2 regions of the Paeniglutamicibacter sp. NPDC091659 genome follow, and region 2 is predicted to be linked to the other one. Evidence: riboswitches for the same ligand, from Rfam matches in the RefSeq annotation. Region 2 holds a riboswitch; the other holds the start of a gene.

Region 1 (3,372 bases), on a different contig from region 2:
GCGATGGTGCCGTTGGACTGCTCGACCTCGGTGCGCAGGTTCTTCAGGATCTCCAGCGATTCGGTCAGATTGTTGCGCCAGATGTTGCGCGAGTTCACGATGCCGGCCACCAGGGTGGAGCCTGCGAGATCGCCGAGGAACTCGGCCTTCGGGGCCAGGCCGCGGACCAGGTCAGCGTGCACTGCCTCGACGCCGGCACGTGCCAGCAGGCCCTGGGTCGCACCCGGGCGGGTCACGTCGCCGGCGGTGCCGTAGCCGAAGGTGACAAAGAGGGCCGGGCGTTCGGTGGCGGCTGCGATCTTGGCGTAGACGGACTCGGCCAGCGCGCCGGGAACGGCGAGCGCGGCGCCGCGGTCGGTGACGAGTGCCGGCTCGTCGAGCTGGACCCACGGGGCGCCGGCGGCGGCAAGCTCGGTCAGGATCTGTGCGTAGGCGGCGACGACCTCGTCGATGCGGGTCAGCGGGTCGAAGCCCTCTGCGGCGCCGTCCTCGGCCTTGGCCAGCAGCAGGTAGGTGATCGGGCCGACCAGCGTCGGGCGGATGGTGTTTCCGTTGGCCGCGTGGGCCTTGAAGGACTCGACCAGCGGCTTGGCGTTGGCGGCGATCGGGGTGTTCTCGCCGATCTCAGGAACCAGGTAGTGGTAGTTGGTGTCGAACCACTTGGTCATTTCCAGCGGGGCGCGGGACTCGTCGCCGCGGGCCAGCACGAACGAGGCGGCGGTGTTGATGGTGCCGTCGGCTGCTGCCAGGTCGGCGAAGCGGGTCGGCAGTGCGGAAAGCGCGACCGTCGCGTCGAGGACCTGGTCGTAGTAGGCGAAGTCGCCGGGCAGCGAGGCGTCGGTGGCGCCCAGGCCCAGGGTGGTCAGCTTGGCCAGGTTCGCCTGCTGCAGCTCAAGGGCTGCGGCGTGCAGGGTGGCCTCGTCGGTGCGGTTTGCCCAGTGGGCTTCGAGGGCCTTCTTGAGTTCGCGGTTCGGGCCGATGCGCGGGTAGCCGAGGATGGAGGCTGCGGGGAAGGTCGACTTGGTCATGGGGTAGCTCCTTGGGTGTTGAACGTGGGGGGAAGAGTTAGTGATTTGATGGGTAAAGGTTTTGAAGTGCCCGGGCGCCTAGACGGCGGCGCGGGCGGCCCAGGAATTGACGACCTGGGCCCGGGTGCGGGGCAGTTCGAGCCTTTCGATGACATCGAGTGAGCCGCGGTGGTCGTTGAAGGTGTAGAGATGGACGCCCGGGGCCCCGTCGTCGAAGGCGCGCCGCGCCAGGGTGACCGCGGCGGTGACTCCGATGTAGTGGCGTTCCGCGTCGGTGCTCGCCGTTTCCAGCGCGTGCGCCAGGATCGGGTCCGGTTCGACGCCTGTCATGGAGGCCAGCCGGTTGAGACGCTTGAGCGAATTCAGCGGGATGACCCCCGGAATGATCGGGATGGACACCCCTGCTCGGCGGGCCGCATCAACCAGGTTGGTGTATTCCTCGGGCCGGAAGTACACCTGGGTGATTGCGTAGTTTGCCCCCGAGCGTTCCTTGGCCAGCAGCACCTCCACGTCGTGATCGAACGACGGGGATTCGGGGTGCTGGATCGGGTAGGCGGCCACGCCTACCCCCAGCCGCCCGCCGGCCAGTGCCGCCGAGTGCTCGGTTTCGACCTCGCGGATGAGTTCGATCAGGTAGCGGGCGAAGGGGAATTCCCCGCGCCAGCCATCCGGATCGGTGGGCAGGTCGCCGCGAAGCGCGAGGACACCGCGGACACCGAGCGAGATGAAGTGGCGGATCAGGTTCTCGAGGGACTGGCGACTCTCCCCCACACAGGTCAGGTGCGCCAGCGGGCGCAGCCTGGTGTTCTGGATGAGGTGTTCGATCAATTCCAGCGAGGCCCGGCGGCGTGCGTGGGTTCCCGAGTAGGTGACCGACACGTAGTCGGGGTTCGTGGCCTGAAGCGCCTCGATGCTGTTGAAAACGCCCTCGGTCGCGTCGCGGTTCACCGGCGGGTACAGCTCATAGGACAGTGACGGCGGGGCCGCGGACGGTGTAATGCTCATGTGTGACTCCTCGTCTAAACGAGGGAGGCCCCAAGGTACGCCACAAAAGCCCCAGCGATCCGTACGGATGACTGCGGCGATGGTGAGCAGGTTTTGAAGCGGCTCCATCGCTTCTGGCCTTAGCACCCTCAACAACGGAGTCCCCGCACGGGGGAATCCATCGTGTGATGGTTGCTGCGGCGTCAACGAGCCAGATCTCTCAGCCGCTCTTGATGGTTGATGCATTCATCATGTTCCACGCTTCAAGGACGGTGCAAGGCGCCGGCCGCGTCCCGCGTCACGCGGGGCAAAAACACTTCACATGACGATTTTTTGTCATCTTTGGCAACGTCGCCCGAGCCATTGTTAAGAGCGCGCCGAGCCGACTTTGCCCGATTTCCCGGTCACTTTCCGCTTGAGCGTTACTTTTGGCTTCCATTGTGAAGCCTTTGTGACAGGGGCGCTCGGGGCGTCGACGACAGAGCCCAGGGGCGGGTGGCGAATGAAGTCATTGTGGCAAGGGCGCCCAATGGGATACTGTCGTCGCGACACGATTTCGTCGGATCCGCCAAGACGCGGCGTCCTTCAACGCGCCAGCTGGCGTGATCCTGTAGACCGGCGGTCCGCCCCAGTGGACCGCCCAGCCACGTAAACGCGAAAAGGGGAATGGGAATGCAGCTTGCCAACAAGGTAGCCATCGTCACCGGCGGAGCATCGGGCATCGGGGGCGCCATCTCCCGGGTGTTGGTGGCCCGCGGCGCCAAGGTCGTCGCCGTCGACGTCAACGGCGAGGCCGGCGCCGCGCTCAAGGGGGATCTCGGCGGTGACGTGCAATTCCTGTTGGGCGATGTCAGCGACAAAGCCGTGGCCGCAGCCGCGGTGGAAGTGGCGAGCGAAACCTACGGCGGGCTGGACGCACTGGTGAACAACGCCCATGCCTCGCGCCAGGCCATGTTCAACGACCTGACCGAGGAGCAGTGGGAGCTCTCCTTCAACACCGGCTTCCGCGCCACCCGCCAGTTCATGGCCGCGGCCTACCCGCTGCTGGCGGTCAACGGCGGCTCGGTCGTGAACTTCGGCTCGGGTTCGGCGATGGTCGGCCAGATGACCCAGGCGGCCTACGCCTCCGCCAAGGAAGCCATCCGCGGGCTTTCGCGCGTGACCGCCAACGAGTGGGCCAAGGACAAGATCCGCGTCAACGTCGTCTCCCCCATGGCGTTGACCGAGGGGGTCAAGGCCTGGAGCGAGGCATACCCGCAGATGTACCAGGACTCGCTGGCCAAGGTCCCGCTGGGGCGCTTCGGGGATCCGGAGGAAGACGTCGCGCCCATCGTGGCGTTCCTGGTCTCGGATGACTCGC
Region 2 (3,372 bases):
GGTCGCCGCCGTGGCTTCGCCCATCCACTCGGTGCAGATGGTGCAATTCGAACACGACGGGGGCCCGCACCTGAGCGAGGTCATCACCGACGACGGACGGGTGCCGCTGGCCCCGTTCCTTGCGGAGAGCGACGTGGTGGTGAACTGCACGCTGCAGGACCCCAACGCGCCGCTCATGTACCTGCGGACCGGGGAACTGGCCGCTTTCGCCCCCGGCAGCATCATCGTCGACGTGTCCTGCGACGAGGGCATGGGATTCGAATGGGCCAGGCCGACCACCTTTGCCGACCCCATGTTCACGGTGGGCAAGAACATCAACTACTACGCGGTCGACCACAGCCCGTCCTACCTGTGGAACTCGGCGAGCTGGGAAATCAGCGAAGCGGTGCTGCCGTTCGTCGAAGACGTGCTGGGCGGCCCCGGAGCGTGGCAGGCGAACAACACGGTGGCCAAGTCGATCGAGATCCTCGACGGCGTCATCCAGAACCCCTCGATCCTCGAGTTCCAGCACCGGGCAAAGACCTACCCCCACCTGGACGTCGAAGGCTAACCGAGTTCGCCCGATTGCTGCCCATCGGGTGGACCTGGGCCACACCCGAAGAAGCCGCCGCATGCTGGTGCGTGCGGCGGCTACTTCGCGGATGAAGCGGATTGTCTCGATCAGGCGATGACCGCGGCGCCCTTCCACAGGCGCTTGGTGGCCAGCGCCGCGCCGGCGCCGAGGGCCTCCAGCTTGGCCATGGCGATCTGCGGGTGGACACGTCCGCCCAGGCCGCAGTCGGTGGACGCGATCACGTTCTCGCGGCCCACCAGGTTCGCGAAGCGCTCGATGCGGTCGGCGACAAGCTCCGGGTGCTCGACCACGTTCGTGGCATGCGAGACGACGCCGGGGACCAGGATCTTTCCCTCCGGCAGCGCCCGGTCCTCCCAGATGCGCCATTCGTGCTCGTGGCGGACGTTGCCGGCCTCGAAGGAGATCATGCCGGCGTTGATGCGCAGCACCGGGTCCAGGATGTCGGCGAACGGGATGTCCGTGGTGTGCGGTCCGTGCCAGGAACCCCAGCACACGTGCAGCCGGATCCGCTCGGCCGGCAGCCCGCGCAGCGCGTGGTTGGTTGCCTCCACGCGCAGCTCGAGGAACTTCAGGTAGTCCTCGAGGCTCGGCTCCGGGTTGACCTGGTCCCAGGACTCGGCCAGCGACGGGTCGTCGATCTGCAGGACCAGCCCGGCATCGAGGATCGCCTTGTACTCCTCGCGCATGGCATCCGCGGCGGCGAAGAGGTACTCCTCGTCGCTGGTGTAGAAGTCGTTGGCCAGCCGGGCACAGGACGCGGGGGAGAGCGCCGCGAGGAAGCCCTCCTCGGTGCCCGTCGCCGCCATGGCGGTCTTCAGGTTCTTGATGTCCGATGCCACCAGGTCGTGCCCGGTGTAGGTCAGCGGCGCGACGACCTTCGGCTGTGTGGTGGCCTTGCGGTGCGCCAGGATGCCCGAGGTCGGATCCGCGTACGCCTCGGCGAAAGCCTGGCGGTCGCGGCGGTCCGGGAACGAGGTGAGCACCACGTTGCCGGGGGTGGAACGGTTGACCGAGGTCTCGGCCCAGCGGTCCACGGTGGTTTCCTCCAGGCCGCCGAGGCGGGCGAAGGAGTAGTTCCACCAGGCGCCGAAGTCGACGGCGGAGGACATGGTGTGCCCGAATTCGCCGTCGTTGGGGATGTCGATGCCCAGCTCGCGCTGCTTGGCGACGATGCCGGTGACCGAGGCCTCGAGGAGTCCGTGGAACTCGGGGGTGATCCCGTCGCGTTCCTTAGCCTCGTTGGCGGCCAGCAGCTCATCGGTGCGGGGCAACGAACCTGCGTGGGTGGTGCGGATGTGGCTGTTGTCAAAGGACATGGGCGATTGCCTACTTTCCATCGAACCTGGCAGTAGCACCGTTACCGTTTCAGAGGCCTCGTCGGCGGGTTAGGTTGCTGCGGCTTCATCGATCCAGGTCTCTCGGCCGCTCCGGATGGTTACGAATCAATACCTATCATGGAACAGTTTCTTGTCATTCTTTGGCGCGCTCGTGTTACGTCGTCCGGGCCGTGGTCAACCGGCGTGCCCCCGGCCACGGGCCCGAACCGTGCCGGAAGCTAGTCGTTGGGTCCGGGGTATGGGCTCGTTTCGACGGTCTTGCCTGCCTTCTGCCAGGCGGTGACGGACACGGTTCCCCTGTCGACGATGTCCAGGTCGACGGTCGAGTTCTGGCGCAGGGTGCCCGCGTACGGGGCCACCAGGACGTTGCCGACGCGGGTATCGCCCGCGGATACCATCGCATTCCATCCCATGAAGGCCTCGGCGCCCTGCCCGGGAGCGAGCGTCACGCGTGCGACTCCCGGGTCATCGGTCATGAACGAGCCGCCGTGGACCACCAGAACGTCGATGGCCCAGCCGTCAACGTTGTCGAAGGCGAGATCGGGGTAGGACGCCAGGACGCAGGAAGCCGCCCCTGCATTGGTCAGCCCCATGCGCATTGCCCGGTGGCCGGTCGCGCCGTCGGGTTCGGACACGGTCAGCGAGAGATCCTTGCCGTCGCACCAATCCGTTCCAGCCGGTTGCGTCGCATAGGAGACGCTGGGCGAGCCAATGGGATCGGGTTCCGGGGATGCGGGCGGGGCCGTGACAGGCGGGTCGAAAGCGGCCCGCGCCTTGGTTTCCCGGTGGGCCTGCGGGATCGCAATCACCAGGGTTGCGGCCATGAAGATGGCCGCAACCGCGACAAGGAGCCCCGGCATGCCGAAGGCCTTGCGTCGGCCGACGCCGTCGGGGCGTTGCCTGGCGACCAACGTCCCGGCAACCACCGGAAGCCATCCCCAGAAGATTCCCCAGTATCCCGCCGCCAAAAGGTCGGAATCGACGCCTTGGAAAAGCATTGTCAGACGCGGAGGCGGCCAGTTGGCGATGAGCTCGCCCAGCGCCGAGAGAACGCTTGTGGCAAAGGACGCAACGACAATGCACATCCACGTTGCGAAGAAGCGGATGCGCCTATGTGCAGGATCCAGCGCATTCAAAGGGCCGACGAGCAACAAGGCACAGACCGTGAAAAGCATGAACGTGAGCGTCGAAACCAGAGCCAAGAACACGGGCCAGATATCGACCGTCCGCCATGCAACGAGGGCTATCGTCTCCGGAAAGAGCAGCTGCACGAAGGACACGGTGAGCAACCCCGGGCGTGTAACCAGCCAGCCATTCAGCGCGCCGCTTAGCAGCCAGCCAACGCCTGCGAATCCCGCGATCCACGTGCTCCGGGCAGCCAGTCCTTTGTCGTTGCTCATGCCGACAAGCCTAGTCGCACGCCATTTCGGGCGATTCATGCTCCGGGGTAGGGTCGGTCAC

The links. A riboswitch is a leader RNA that binds a small molecule or an ion and turns the genes downstream of it on or off. The one in region 2 is predicted to bind S-adenosylmethionine.
Region 1: linked by a shared signal. The riboswitch ahead of ACIQLF_RS13780 (methylenetetrahydrofolate reductase) and the one ahead of ACIQLF_RS04015 (cobalamin-independent methionine synthase II family protein) in region 2 are both predicted to bind S-adenosylmethionine.

Annotation. Positions count from the first base shown of each region.
Region 1 is NZ_JBIVTO010000007.1:56,539-59,910, reverse strand. It holds gene metE (5-methyltetrahydropteroyltriglutamate--homocysteine S-methyltransferase) at 1-1,028, opposite strand, end outside; gene ACIQLF_RS13780 (methylenetetrahydrofolate reductase) at 1,107-2,033, opposite strand; SAM riboswitch class I at 2,135-2,252, opposite strand; gene ACIQLF_RS13775 (SDR family NAD(P)-dependent oxidoreductase) at 2,685-3,372, shown strand, end outside.
Region 2 is NZ_JBIVTO010000001.1:879,642-883,013, forward strand. It holds gene ACIQLF_RS04010 (N(5)-(carboxyethyl)ornithine synthase) at 1-550, shown strand, start outside; gene ACIQLF_RS04015 (cobalamin-independent methionine synthase II family protein) at 661-1,890, opposite strand; SAM riboswitch class I at 1,905-2,012, opposite strand; gene ACIQLF_RS04020 (DUF4232 domain-containing protein) at 2,130-3,311, opposite strand.